Regions from separate parts of the Marinobacter sp. tcs-11 genome, predicted to be linked through region 2. Evidence: predicted binding sites of a transcription regulator. Region 2 holds the regulator's gene; the other holds the start of a gene.
What was found. Region 2 encodes FliA, which starts transcription of late flagellar genes. Its sites were predicted from a motif close to CTAAAGTTTNNNNNNNNNNNGCCGNTAA; they were not measured.
Positions count from the first base shown of each region.

Region 1: ARC85_RS09545 (methyl-accepting chemotaxis protein) is a predicted target of FliA. The motif match lies at 5,171-5,198, and genes of this name have one in related genera.

Region 1 covers NZ_LLYU01000007.1:24,159-31,346, reverse strand. The annotation lists gene ARC85_RS09575 (ATP-binding cassette domain-containing protein) at 1-288, opposite strand, end outside; gene ARC85_RS09570 (putative selenate ABC transporter substrate-binding protein) at 288-1,166, opposite strand; gene senB (selenoneine biosynthesis selenosugar synthase SenB) at 1,337-2,302, shown strand; gene ARC85_RS09560 (helix-hairpin-helix domain-containing protein) at 2,352-2,984, opposite strand; gene ARC85_RS09555 (hypothetical protein) at 3,031-3,429, opposite strand; gene ARC85_RS09550 (bifunctional GNAT family N-acetyltransferase/carbon-nitrogen hydrolase family protein) at 3,590-5,110, opposite strand; gene ARC85_RS09545 (methyl-accepting chemotaxis protein) at 5,267-7,153, shown strand; gene ARC85_RS09540 (transporter substrate-binding domain-containing protein) at 7,178-7,188, opposite strand, start outside.
Region 2 covers NZ_LLYU01000002.1:42,370-49,557, reverse strand. The annotation lists gene ARC85_RS02890 (protein-glutamate methylesterase/protein-glutamine glutaminase) at 1-107, opposite strand, end outside; gene ARC85_RS02885 (chemotaxis protein CheA) at 141-2,270, opposite strand; gene ARC85_RS02880 (protein phosphatase CheZ) at 2,289-3,074, opposite strand; gene cheY (chemotaxis response regulator CheY) at 3,096-3,479, opposite strand; gene ARC85_RS02870 (RNA polymerase sigma factor FliA) at 3,641-4,384, opposite strand; gene ARC85_RS02865 (MinD/ParA family protein) at 4,417-5,229, opposite strand; gene flhF (flagellar biosynthesis GTPase FlhF) at 5,302-6,621, opposite strand; gene flhA (flagellar biosynthesis protein FlhA) at 6,677-7,188, opposite strand, start outside.

The DNA.
Region 1 (7,188 bases), on a different contig from region 2:
CGGACGGATCAGCGTAAGCGTGTTGTACCAGGTGGCATGCTGGTCCAGTTGCCCCATAAACACATTGTGGAAGACAGGAAGGGCATTGACCAATCCCAGGCCCTGGGGAACGAGTGAAGCCTTGCCTTCGAGCCGGTCATAAAGCAAGCGGATAAGCGTGGATTTGCCGGCACCACTTTTGCCAACCAGACCAACGTGTTCCCCTTCATTGATTCGGAAGGAGAGCGGGCCGATAACCCGCTCTCCATCGAAACTGGCGGTCAGGCCATGGAAATCAAAGCCTGACATCAATCGAGAATTCCGATGTTTTCCGCTGTTGCACGAATGGGCTCGTAGTCGTCATTGGACGCCGGAATGAAGCCGGAGCGGGGGAAGCTCTCCAGCAAGGCAGGATCGTCCAGCTTCAGCAGGGCTTCGGTGACCTTCTGCTTGAAGCCATCACCAAAACGCTCGTCGACATCGCCACGGATGGTCCACTGATAATCCGGGTAGGAAGGTGTTTTCCAGATTACCTGAACGGAATCAGTATCGATGTTGCCGTTTTCCAGTTCTTTTTCCCAAACCTGGAAGTTCAGGGCGCCCACTTCATAGGTTCCGGCCTCGACCAGGCGAAGGGTACGGGTATGGTTGCCACTGAAACCAACCCGGGAGAACAGGGAATCCGGCGCTTCATTGAAGACATCCCGAATGTAGAACTCCGGCATCAGGCGGCCCGAGGTCGAACCTTTTGAACCGAAGGTAAAGGTTTTGCCGCGCAGTTCGTCTTCCAGCTCATCCAGGCTGTCGGCCGGCTGAATTCCAGTGCTCGTGTTGGCGATAAAGTAGGTCTCGAAGGCTTCGTCTTCAACGCCTTGAGCAATGGCTTCGGAACCCGGAACCAGTCGACGGGCCTGAACACCAGACAAGCCCCCAAACCACGCCAGTTGTACCTGGTTGTTGCGGAAGGCCGATACCGCAGCGGCGTAGGATTTCACCGGGATGTAACGCACCTCAACATCCAGTTGCTCCTGAAGATAGTCAGCCACGCCACGAAAGCGCTCGACCAGTTTGGTTTCATCTTCATCCGGAATGGCGGTGAATACGAAAGTGTCTGCCTGAACGGTGGTTGCCGCTGCCAGCGAAAGCAGGCCCGTCGCCAGCCATTTTCTGAGGTTGCTGATTGCCATCATGAATCATTCCTTTGCGAGGTGGGGTTTGGTGAAAAACGTTGCCATCTACTTGAAAACCCAGTCAGGATAACGTGATTTCCATCAAGTCTGAACCGGTATACGAGGGAAGGCTTTACCTGGCGCAGTGCCACATGCAGAATTTTTCAAAAACAGAACAAGTGAACGCCATGCGATTGACCATAGTAACTCCAGCCGGCCCGGATTCGAAAGCAGGTAATCGGGCCACCGCACTGCGTTGGCAGAGTCTGCTGGAAGCAGCCAGTCATCAGGTGGAAGTGGTGACAGAATACCAGCGCCAGGAAACGGACTGCCTGATTGCCCTGCACGCCTGGCGAAGTGCTGACGCGGTTAAGCGGTACCGGGAAACATGGCCCGAGAAACCTTTGATCGTGGTACTTACCGGCACAGACATATACCGCTTTCAGCACGAGTTTCCGGACATCACATGGGCCTCCATGGACGCCGCTGATCTGTTGATCGGGCTGCATGATCTGGTGGCCGAGGATATTCCCGAACGCTACCACGACAAATTGCTGTGCCTGCGGCAATCCGCGCCCAAGCCGTCAGTGGCGGGTAGCGCCCGGGCAGAAAAGGACCAGTTCCACGTTTGCGTTATTGGCCATCTGCGTGACGAAAAGGATTCTCTGCGTGCTGCCTGGGCCTGCTACCACCTTCCTGAGCAATCCCGCATTGTGGTTTCCTGCGCCGGCAAGGCCCACAACGAGGCGTGGCGGGAAAAGGCGCTGGAAGAAAGCCGGTCCAATCCCCGGTTTCATTATCTGGGTGAGTTGGACAAGCCAAAGCTGGAGCACCTGATGGCCGTGAGTAATCTTATGGTGATCAGTTCCATCATGGAGGGTGGGGCGAATGTGGTGTCGGAAGCCTGTCGGGCGGGCTTGCCGATTCTTGCCTCTGATATTCCCGGCAACCGTGGTTTGCTGGGCGATGACTATCCCGGCTATTTTCCGGTTAAAGACGATAAAGCTCTGGCGAGCCTGATGTTACGTGCGGAAACCGACGCGGAATTCCTGGCGGAACTGCGAGCGAAGGTAAATGCCCTTGCGTCTGGATTTACCCCGGAGAGCGAGCTGGAAAGCCTCGAACTCGCCCTGGTCAGATGCAAAAAAGGGTAGGCCGACGGGCCTACCCTTTATTTTAAGGCATTGGGTTGCGAGATAGGTTTCAGAGTACCTTTTTCGCTTCGGCAGACAACTCGCTGAACCCTTTCAGGCTCTTGAATGCTTCCAGTTTCTGCTTGTCCGCATCGCTGGGGTTGGCAATCTGCTCGATGGAGGTAATGCCAGCCTCTTTCATTTTCTTTGCGGTTGCCGGGCCAATGCCCTTCACGCGGGTAAGGTCAGACTTGTCTGCCGGCTTGGCCGCTTTCTTCGGAGCTGCGGCCTTGGGCTTGGCAGTGCTCGTTTTCTTGGCGGCCGGCTTGGCAGCGGCGGTTTTCTTGGCCGGAGCCGCTTTCTTGGTACCACTGGCCTTCGAGGTTGATTCGCCGGACTTGGACACTGACTTGCCAGTTTCCTTTGAAGCGATACCCAGGCGCTCCAGCAATGCCGACTGCAGTTCGTGGAATTCATTCATGCGGCGCTCAAATTCGTCGTTAAAGCGCTTCATTTCACGATCACGCAGCTCATCCATGTCTTTCAGGAGCTTGCGTACCGGCTCCTGAACCTGGTTCTGCAGGTTGTCGAACTGCTTCAGTGCGTCGTTAATCAGCCCTTCGATCTGGGCGGATGTTTTCTCGAACTCTTTGTTTACTTTCTTGACGATCTTATCAACGCTTGGCTTGGCTTTCTTTGCCATGGAGTGTCTCCTTACGGAAGGGAAGTGCGGGTGAAGTGAACGGGCATCAGGCCATTTGTCGCATACCGGAAGCGGGACTCGACCCACGCCGGGATTTCAGGCTCTGTTTCTTGAGAACAACTTCTCTTATGCGCCGCAGTTTGTCAGAGAGCGGCGATTCGTCTCGAGCATTTAGCTCAACAAAATCAAGTGAGTAGAAGAAGTTGCTACAGTGTTTTCTCTTTTCGGTAACCAGGCCGGTCAGGCCTTCGGCACGGATTTCTTCAAACGGCATATCCATAACAAGGTCGAGAACCACGGTATCCCCGGGTTCAAACAGTTTGTCCGTTTTCATCACGCAGCCGTAACTGTCGAGTTCATAAAGTCGCGCTTCCACGGTTTCCTTGCGAAAAATGCCGTGTCGGATTCGGAAACGCGCGACCAGGTCCGGTAGTTCTTCGTTCATGGAACGCTTGCTCTGCAATTGAGGTCGGCCAGATATATACTGAACATTAATTAAACAATAGACGGGCCAGAAACTTTTGGCAATGCCGTCAGCTATCTACCGCAGCCCGTTCATGGAAATAATCAGGATTTGGCCCCCTGTGCGGGGCCAAATCTGCCCATTACCGGGTTTTCAGCTCGTAAAGGTCAACACGTCGATCTTTCAGATTGGTGACAGAACCTTCGTTTCTGACCAGTTTGAGCTTTTCCAGATCCATATCTGAAAACATGATCATTTCGGTGTTCGGTGTGGTTTCTGCCATCACTGCATCATGTGGAAATGCGAAATCCGACGGCGAGAATACCGAAGACTGGGCGTACTGAACATCCAGGTTTTCCACTTTCGGCAGGTTGCCCACGCTGCCGGTAATCACCACGTAGCACTCGTTTTCTATGGCCCGGGCCTGGGCACAATGGCGCACGCGCAAATAGCCGTTCTTGGTATCGGTCCAGAAGGGGACACAGATAATGTCCACATCCTGACTGGCGGCGATACGGCCCAGTTCCGGAAACTCAATGTCGTAGCAGATCATGATGGCGACACGGCCGGCATCGGTATCGAATACCTGGAATTTATCACCACCCTCAATAACCCAGTCGCGACGTTCGTGAGGGGTGATGTGGACCTTGCGCTGCTCGTCTACACGACCGTCACGGTGGCACAGGTATGAGACGTTGTAGACCCGGTCATCTTCAATCAGCGGCATGGAGCCGGTGATAATGTTGATGTTGTAACTGACGGCCATTTCCGACATTTCGTTGCGGAACTGTTCGGTAAAGCCAGCGAGGAACCGAATGGCACGGGTCTGATCCATCTGGTCGGTCAGCCCCATCAGCGGCGCGTTGAAAAATTCCGGGAACAGGGCAAAGTCGCTTTTATAATCCGACAGTGCGTCCACGAAGTACTCAACCTGCTTGAGCACCTCCTCCACCGAGGTGAATTCCCGCATCTGCCACTGCACCGCCCCCATGCGCACCTGGGTTTTTTTGACGTTGAGTACCGATGAGGGAGGCGTATAGAGAATGTTTCTCCACTCCAGCAACGTTGCATATCCGAGGGATTTCTGGTCTTCCGGCAGGTATTTGTGCATCAGCCGGGTAACCTGGAAATCGTTGGAAAGCTGGAACGTCAGGATCGGGTCGTAGATTTCCTTGCGATCAACGCGCTGAATGTATTCTTCCGGAGTGTATTGCTCGGCGTACTTGAAGTAGCTGGGAATCCGCCCGCCGGCGAGGATGGCCCGCAGGTTCATGGAACGACAGAGCTCTTTTCGTGCTTCATACAGGCGACGCCCCAGTCGATAGCCCCGGTATTCGGGGTCTATAAACACATCCAGGCCGTAAAGCGAATCGCCGTTGGGGTTGTGCCAGATTTTCTCGTTACGCAGAATCAGGTCGTCGTAGGCGTGAGGGTTGCTGAATCTTTCGTATTTCACGCATACCGTGAGCGCCACCGCCACCAACTGGCCGTTGTCTTCGATACAGATCTGGCCATCTGGAAACTGTTCTACCAGAGCCTTGATGGTTTCTTTTGGCCACGCGCCACCAATGTCGTCGTAAACCCGATCCATCAACTCTTGCAACTGGCCGTAGTCATCAAGGGTCAGGTTACGCAGATTCAGGTGGAGCTCTTCATGGGCCATAGGGTTCTCCCTGTCGTGTCTGGCGAATGTGCTGTGATCTCAGCATTCTAGCAAAGAGTGTTCAAGACTTCGCAGGATCTGCCGTTAGTAAGTATGTTTCGACTACACTAAATGATAAATGCAATTTGTTTTTGACCCTGATTGGAGGCCGTCAGCTTGAACCTATCATTCGCCCAGAAATTGCTGATCGCAATTGGCTCCCTGATCGTGTTGATTATGGGCGCCCTGACAATTTCCAACGATATTCGGCTCCGCTCTACGACCGATCGCTACGTTAGCGCGCTGATGAGCGATGCGGTGGCCCAGAGTACGTCGAGTATTGCCGATTGGCTCAATACGCGCCTGGATATGGCGGAAGCGACGGCGAAGGCGCTGGAACGGACTCGCAACGACGATAACGCCCGCGTTCTTATGGAAGCCATGACCGAAGGTGGCAACATCAAGGACGTGTACGCCGGCACCGAAGATGGCCGCATGCTGATGCGAAGTGCCGAAGTAGAGGCCACGCTTCCACCCGATTATGACCCCCGGGTACGCCCCTGGTACCAGAAAGCCCAGCGTTTGGGGCAGGCGTCGTTTACCGATCCGTACCTGGATGCAACCTCGGACGAGACCATTATTTCCGCCATGGCGCCAATCAAGCGGGGTAATTATGTTGGCGTGGCCGGTATGGATATCAGTCTCAACACAATCGATCAGATGCTATCGACCATTACCCTGGCAGAGACGGGCTATGCGGCGTTAATCAACAATTCCGGCACGGTCCTGTTTCACCCCAACAGCGAGATTGTTGGCAAGAACATCAGCGGCATGATCGGTCAGCAGCCGGTTCTGGACGGTTCTCTGCAGGGATTTGAGAGCGAGGGTGCCGAGTGGAGTGTCAGCTTTCACCCCATCAGCGAAGCCCGGGCCGTGGACTGGTACCTGGCTACGTTCGTGAATGAAAACCTGATCAGTGCTCCCATCGTCGAGGCTCGGACTATGGGCCTGATCATCGCCGGGGTAGGGCTGATTGTTGCGCTTGTCTTGCTCTACTTTGCGATTAGCTTCCTTCTTGCGCCGGTTCGCAGGCTTAATGGCGCCATGTCTCGCATCGCTTCCGGAGATGCGGATCTTACCAAGCGTCTTGATGACTCTGCGTCTGATGAGTTTGGGCAGTTGGCGCGCAGCTTCAATAGCTTTGTTGAGAACATCCAGCAGGTTGTAAAAGAAGTAAAAGAGGGCAGCGACGAACTGGAGGAGAACGTAAAGTCGCTCCGACAGACGTCCAGCGACAGTCGCTCCAGTGTTGAAAACCAGCAGCATGAGATCGACATGATCGCGACGGCAATTAACGAAATGTCCGCGGCGGCGGGTGAGATTGCCCAGAATGCCCAGCAAACTGCGGAAGCCGCAGAGAATGCAGACCAGGAAAGCCGGGGTTCCCTGGAGACCGTCACCGCCTCGCGGGATGCGGTGCAGAAGCTGGTGGGTGAGATAAACGCCGCCGCCGAGGTTATCGACACCCTTGGTAAGGATGTTTCGTCGATTACGACTGTACTTGAAGTCATTCAGGGCATTGCGGAACAAACCAATCTGCTGGCACTGAACGCGGCCATTGAAGCGGCGCGGGCAGGGGATGCGGGACGCGGATTTGCGGTGGTGGCTGATGAGGTTCGGAATCTCGCTCAGCGTACCCAGTCTTCCACCGAAGAAATCAACAACATGATCGAGCGGCTGCAGAAAGGCGCCAACGATGCGGTAGACGTTATGAAAGCCTCTACGGCGGTATCCAACGTGAGTATGGAAAAAGCGCAGGATGCGATGGAGTCTCTGAACCGGATTGTGGAGGCGATTACCGCCATCAGTCAGATGACCTCACAGATCGCCACGGCCTCCGAGGAGCAGACATCGGTGACCGAAGAGTTGAATGCGTCCATCACCCGCATTGCTGACCAGGGCCAGGAAGCGGCCAAGGCGGCCAGCGAGAACGATGTTTACAGTGGCCACATCGAGACTATCGGCAGTGTGCTGAATGACAAGGTAACCCGTTTCCGGGTGTAATTCGTGGCGGCCAGGGATGGCCCGCTAGTCTCCGA
Region 2 (7,188 bases):
TTGGTGGCGGCGCCTATCACTTTAATCTGGCCCGAGGCCGTCAGGATTTCCGTCAGCCGTTTGCGAAAGAAGCCCGAATCATCCACGACCAGGACAGAAACTGTCATCCATTTCTCCTACACAATCCCGGAAATTCCTGCTCAGCCGTAGTGCTGCAGGAGGCTCGGCACATCAATAATCAGGGCGATACGGCCATCACCGGTGATGGTGGCGCCTGCCATACCCGGCGTCCCCTGCAGGGCCCGGCCCAGAGGCTTGATCACCACTTCTTCCTGGCCAATCAATTGGTCAACCACAAAGCCGACCTGCTTGGTGCCCATGGCTACAATCACCACGTGCGCGTTCTCCGGCTCGGCCTGACCGGCCGCGCCATGTACCAGCCAGCGCTTGATGTGGAACAGCGGGAACACCTTGTCCCGCACCACAATGCACTCTTTGCCATCGACAATGTTGGTCTTGGTCAGATCCAGGTGGAAGATCTCCACCACATTCACCAACGGCAGCGCGAAAGACTGGTCACCCAACATGATCATCAGGGTTGGCATGATGGCCAGCGTCAGAGGCACCTTGATAATAATGCTGGTGCCCTTGCCCTGCTCGGACATGATATTGATCTGGCCATTGAGCTGGCCGATCTTGGTTTTCACCACGTCCATGCCGACACCGCGACCGGAGACATCGGAAATCTGGTCTTTGGTGGAGAAACCGGCCGCAAAGATAAGATTGAAGCACTCGTTGTCGGTAAGGCGGTCTGCCGCATCCTGATCGTACAGACCCTTTTCTACCGCCTTGCGGCGCAGGACATTGGGATCCATACCGGCACCGTCGTCGACGATGGACAGCAATATATGGTCGCCTTCCTGCTCCGCCGACAGGGTCACGGTTCCGGCTCGGGGTTTTCCGGCCTTCTCCCGTACGTCCGGCGCTTCGACACCGTGATCCACGGAGTTTCGGACCAGGTGCACAAGTGGGTCAGCCAGCGCCTCGACCAGGTTTTTATCCAGGTCGGTTTCCTCACCGTGCATCACCAGGTTCACTTCTTTTTTCAGGCTTCGGGCCAGATCACGCACCACCCTCGGGAAACGGCCGAATACTTTCTTGATCGGCTGCATCCGTGTTTGCATGACGGCAGCCTGAAGATCCGTAGTCACTACGTCGAGGTTGGCCACCGCCTTGTGCATGTGTTCGTCTTCGCTTTCGGAACCCAAACGCTGCAGGCGGTTCCGTACCAGCACCAGTTCGCCCACCATGTTCATGATGTCGTCCAGGCGCTTGGTATCTACCCGAACCGTGGTTTCACCAGCGGGTGCGGCCTCACGGGCAGGCGCGGGCGCAGAGGCCGGCTTGGCAGCGGCCGTGCTCTCGGCTTTGGCTTCTGCTTTCTTTGGTTCCGGGGCCGGTTCGGCCTTGCCGGATGGAGCAGGCGCCGGTTTGGGCTCGCTGTCGGAAGACCCGGCACTTGGGCCGGCGCCCTTGCCATGCAGTTCGTCCAGCAGGTTCTCGAATTCGTCGTCGGAAATCAGATCGGCGTCAGCGGATGATTTTTCTGAACCACCGCTGGTGCTGGTATCTGCCTTGGCTGTTTCCTCTTCCGCAGGCGCGCCGGCAAACTGGCCCTTGCCGTGGAGTTGATCCAGCAAGGCCTCAAATTCGTCGTCGGTAATTTCATCACTGTCTGAGCTGCCGGCGGATTCAGCCGGATTGCTCACCTGCTCGTTGCCGGCCGGTTTCTGGCCGTCGGATTTTTCATCCGCCAACGCGTCCAGCAACTGCTCGAATTCTTCGTCAGTGATATCGCCCTGGTCCCCTTGCTGCCCGACCTCCGCAGACGACGGCTCCGGTGCCGGGGTTGGCGCTTCCGCCGCTGGTGCATCCTCTGACTCGGGTTTGGCGAGGGCGTCCAGGGCTTCGATCAGTTCGTCCGGCGCGGGCGTTGGTTCTTCCCGGTTTCGAACTTCTTCGAACATGGCGTTAACGTTGTCCAGCGCCTCCAGAACCACGTCCATCAGTTCCGGAGTGACCTTGCGCTTGTGATTCCGGAGAATATCGAACACGTTCTCTGCCGAGTGGCAGCAGTTAACCAGTGCCTCCAGCTGAAGGAAGCCTGCGCCCCCTTTCACGGTATGGAAGCCACGGAAAATGGCGTTCAGCAGATCGCTGTCATCGGGATGCTGCTCCAGATCCACCAGCTGCTCCGACAACTTTTCGAGTATCTCGCCGGCTTCTACCAGGAAGTCCTGCAGGATCTCTTCATCAGCATCTAACGCCATGCGTCACCCTCTTTATTATCAGAATCCGAGACTGGACAGCAGATCGTCCACATCGTCCTGTCCCGAAACTACATCTTCCCGCTCATCGGCCTTGATCTGGGGCCCTACCCCTTTTTCGGCCGATTCTTCTTTTTCTTCAATCTGGTGCACCGTGCCGGTCAGCTGATCCACGTGGCTGGCCATCACTACCAAGCCAAGAAGATTGTCTTCCACTTCTTTCACCAAAGCGGTGACCTTCTGGATAACCTGGCCAGTAAGATCCTGGAAGTCCTGAGCCAGCAGGATTTCCGACAGATTCTGGTACAGACTGTCAGAGTCTGTGGTCAGGCCGGCGAAGAACTTGTCGATGCGACCATACAACTCGCGAAACTCCGCAGGTTCCATTTCACGGCGGCGCAGACGCTGCCACTCGTCCCGCAAGGCAACCGCTTCATCCCTCATGGAATGAGCCACGGGCATGCTTTCCTCGACCAGGTCCATGGTGCGGTTCGCTGCCTGGCTGGTCATCTGCACCACATAGGCCAGACGGTCAGAAGCGTCGCTCATCTTCGACAGGACTTCTTTCTGCTCGGCATTACGCGGGTCTATCTGGAAGTTCCGGATTGCCTCATGGAGGCTGCGGGTGAGTCGGCCCACTTCCCGGTACAGACTCTGATCGCGAACCTCGCTCAGTTCATTGATCAGGGTCATCGCCTTGGCATAATTCCCGGCGTTTACATTCTCAGCCAGGTCGGAGGCCTGCTTTTGCAGTTTCTCCGCCACCTCCGGATCAAGGCCCTGATGGTTCTGTTTGGTATCACTCATGGCGAGCCATCCGACCTCTGGTTACTGGATTCGTTCGAAGATTTTCTCGATCTTTTCCTTGAGCACGGCTGCCGTAAAAGGCTTGACCACATATCCGTTTACCCCGGCCTGAGCCGCGGCCACGATCTGGTCCCGCTTGGCTTCTGCCGTCACCATCAGAACCGGCAGGTTCTTCAGGTTTTCGTCAGCGCGGACAGCTTTGAGAAGATCAAAGCCCGACATGCCGGGCATGTTCCAGTCAGTCACCAGGAAGTCGTACTTGCCGCTTCGGAGCATGGGCAACGCCGTGTTGCCATCATCGGCCTCATCTGTATTGGTGAAGCCAAGATCTCGCAGCAGGTTCTTGATGATTCGTCGCATTGTGGAGAAGTCATCCACAATGAGAATTTTCATGTTCTTGTCCAATGGGACCTCCAGTCAGTAACACCCGGAATTCATTCAGCCTTTTTGAAAGTCTAGCAGGCTGCTACCTTAACCGCTTATTGTGTGGTGTTTGCGCACGTTGTAAAGCATCGGTTACCAAAAGCTACACAGCCTGCTGAAAGAGAAACACAGCACCCGGCTGATCAGTCGTTGTCACTATCCCGCCACTCGGCCAACCGGCTGCGCAGCCGCAGTGCCGCCTGGCTGTGAATCTGGCTTACCCGGCTCTCACTGACCCCAAGCACTGCGCCGATTTCCTTGAGGTTCAGTTCTTCCTGGTAATACAGGCTCAACACCAGCTTTTCGCGCTCAGGCAACTGCTCGATGGCGTCCGCCAGACTGCGCTGGAAAGCGCCGGAAGCAATACCGTCCAGCGGATTATCGCTGGCCTCTGCTTCTTCTATCGGCAGCTCGCCGGATTCATTGAGCTCATCAAGGCTAAAAAGTCGGCCACTGTTGGCGTCGGCCAGTGAAGCGTGATATTCGTCCAGACCAATGCCAAGCTCTTCAGCTACTTCGGCATCCTGGGCCTCGCGCCCGGTACGATCTTCCACTTGTTTGATGGCACTGGCGATTCGCCGGGCGTTGCGGTGCACTGAGCGGGGCACCCAGTCGCCTTTGCGGATTTCGTCCACCATGGCGCCGCGGATGCGAATGCCTGCATAGGTTTCAAAGGTGGCGCCCTTGCCTGAAGAATAGCGCTGCGCAGCCTCCAGCAGGCCAATCATACCGGCCTGCATAAGGTCTTCGAGCTGCACCGATGCGGGCAGTCGAGCCATGAGATGAAGGGCGATTTTCTTGACCAGCGGCGCATGCTCTTCAATCAGGGCTGAAGGGCTCCTGGCGCCGGCCTGATGGTAAATACCCAGATTTTTCGCCAATGTCATGTATCCGGTTTTCTTGTAGGACTGGATTCAGATCAGACTTCGACGAGCCGCTCCACGAAGAATTCGAGATGCCCCCTGGGAGAGGACGGCAAAGGCCAGCTATCCACTTTTTCGGCCAGAGCCCGGATAGCCAGCGAGGCTTTCGCCCTCGGATAGGCATCCAATACCGCTTTCTGTCTTTGGACGGCTTTCTTGACGGCCTCGTCGTAAGGCACGATACCTACATATTGTAGTGCCACATCCAGGAAACGCTCGGTGACCCTGGTCAGTTTTTCAAACAGATGGCGGCCTTCCTGCTCGTTGCGAACCTGGTTTGCCAGGATGCGGAAGCGGTTGGTGCCGTAATCCCGGTTCATCAGTTTGATCAGCGCGTAGGCATCGGTAATGGAAGTAGGTTCGTCGCAGACCACCAGCAGAAGCTCCTGCGACGCCCTCAGGAAGCTGACCACCGATTCAGAAATACCCGCGGCGGTATCCACAATCAGAACGTCAATCTGGTCGCCCAGCTCACTGAAGGCATTGATCAGGCCGGCATGTTCCATGGCGCTGAGCTGGGTCATACGCTGGGTGCCGGATGATGCCGGAACAATCTTGATGCCACCTGGGCCATTCACCAGCACATCTTTCAGATCACAATCGCCGTTGAGTACGTCTTGCAGATTTCGATTGGCGGTAATGCCAAGCAACACATCGATGTTGGCGAGCCCAAGATCCGCGTCCAGCAAGACAACCCGGCGCCCCTTCTGGGCCAGGGCGATACCTAGGTTGACCGAAACATTGCTCTTGCCGACACCGCCCTTGCCGCCGGAAACCGCAATCACCTGAACCGGATGTGGTCTGCTCATACTGTTATCAGTCTCTTACTACGTTCTTGTACGGGCACGCGTGCCGGTGTTTTATTCTGTCGCTGGCGAGGCTCAGGCACCTTCGGCTATTGCCTGCGCGCTCTGCACGGCCCTGAGCCTTTCTACGCCCAGACGCACCAGCGGGATAGCCTCCGCCCTTTGGAGATCTTCCGGTATCTTCTGGCCATCGGTGTACCAGGCCACCGGCAAGCTGGTCTCCATAACGAATCCGAGCGCTTCGCCCAGGGTCAGGGCTTCATCAATCTTGGTCATGATGCAGCCTGCAAGGTTTGCCATCTTATAGCAATGCCACACGGATTTCATGATACGTGGCTGACTGGTGGCAGAGACCACCAGATGTGTACGGATATTGTGATCGCTGCGAGCCAACTCCGCCAGTTGTTCCTGGTAACCACGGTCGGCACTGGTCAGGCCGGCAGTGTCAATCAGTACCAGGTGCCTATCCGACAGTTCATCAAGAATGTCATCCAGGGAATGGCTCTCATCCACCACCCGCACGGGCACATTCAGGATTCTGCCGAACACAAACAGCTGCTCATGGGCGGCCACACGGTAGCGGTCGGTGGTCACCAGGGCCAACGAATCCGGGCCATGCTCCAGCACATAGCGAGCCGCCAGTTTGCCAATGGTGGTGGTTTTGCCAGACCCGGTCGGCCCGACCAGGGCATAGATCCCCCCGGCATCAAGCCAGTCTTCGCGACCGGTGCGAACGCCGGTCGCCAGCATTTTCAGTGACTGCTTCCAGCCATCTTCCAGGCGCCCGGCCCGGTGCCGTCGGGACAGAGAGCCGGCCAGCTCCGCGCCCAGACCGAACTCCTGCAGCCGCTCGGCCAAGCGTTGCTGTACCGCGCTGTTTCCACCGTCAGCCTGAGTGGTGGACGCCACCTTGCCACTGACCAGATCACGCAGAGAGCTGATCTCGGCACGCATACTGGCCAGTTCATCGGCATAGCCACCGGTACCGGATTCTCTGCCGGAAGCCGGCTTTTCGGCCACAACAGTACCGGAAAGTGACGCCGGAAAATCGGCGGTCTCGAAAGACATGGACGATGCCGTGCCGCCTGACGACGCATTTCCCGCGCGCTTTTCCCGAACCTCACGAATGCGGCTGCGGGACCGGTTCAGCTCCTCTTCCAGCCGACGATGCTGCTCAGCCTGCATCTCTGCCAGGCGGGAGCCGTTGGTGGCTTCAACCGCTCTTTCACCCAGACGCTGGCGCGCCATGTTTTCGTCGTAGTCGAGTGCCGTCACGATCTCGACACCACCATCAACCCGGCGGTTAGACAGAATAACGGCATCCGGCCCCATTTCGTGGCTTACCTGCTTCAGGGCCTCAGCCATGGACTGCGCAAAAAACCGTTTTACTTTCATGCTGCTTCATCCTCCCAACGGCAAGCGCTCTGGCTTCCCGCGATGCTCCGTCGGTTTATTGACCTACAGAGGCGACTATCGTGATCTGTTTGTTATCCGGGATTTCCTGGTACGAGAGCACATGCAAACGCTCTACCCCATAGCTGGCAAACTTCGCCAGTACTGGCCGCAAGGGCCCTGAAACCAGCAGGATGGCAGGCTTGCCGAGCATTTCCTGGCGCTGCACGCTGTCCTGAAGGGATCGTTGCAGCTTTTCCACCATGTTGGGCTCAAGCACCAGACCAATGTCATCCTGACCGCCGGATTGTTGACTCTGCTGAACAGACTTTAGCAATAACTGTTCCAGGTCTGGATCCAACGTGATAACGGGGATTTCGGCGTCGTTGCCGCAGATACTCTGAACAATCATTCGGCGCAGGGCCTGGCGGGCCACCGTGGTCAGCACTTTCGGGTCCTGACTCTTCGGATGCACGTTCACAATGGCCTCGGCGATGGAGCGCATGTCCCGCACCGGCACTTCTTCTTTCAACAGGTTCTGCAACACTTTCAAGAGGATGCTGATGGAAA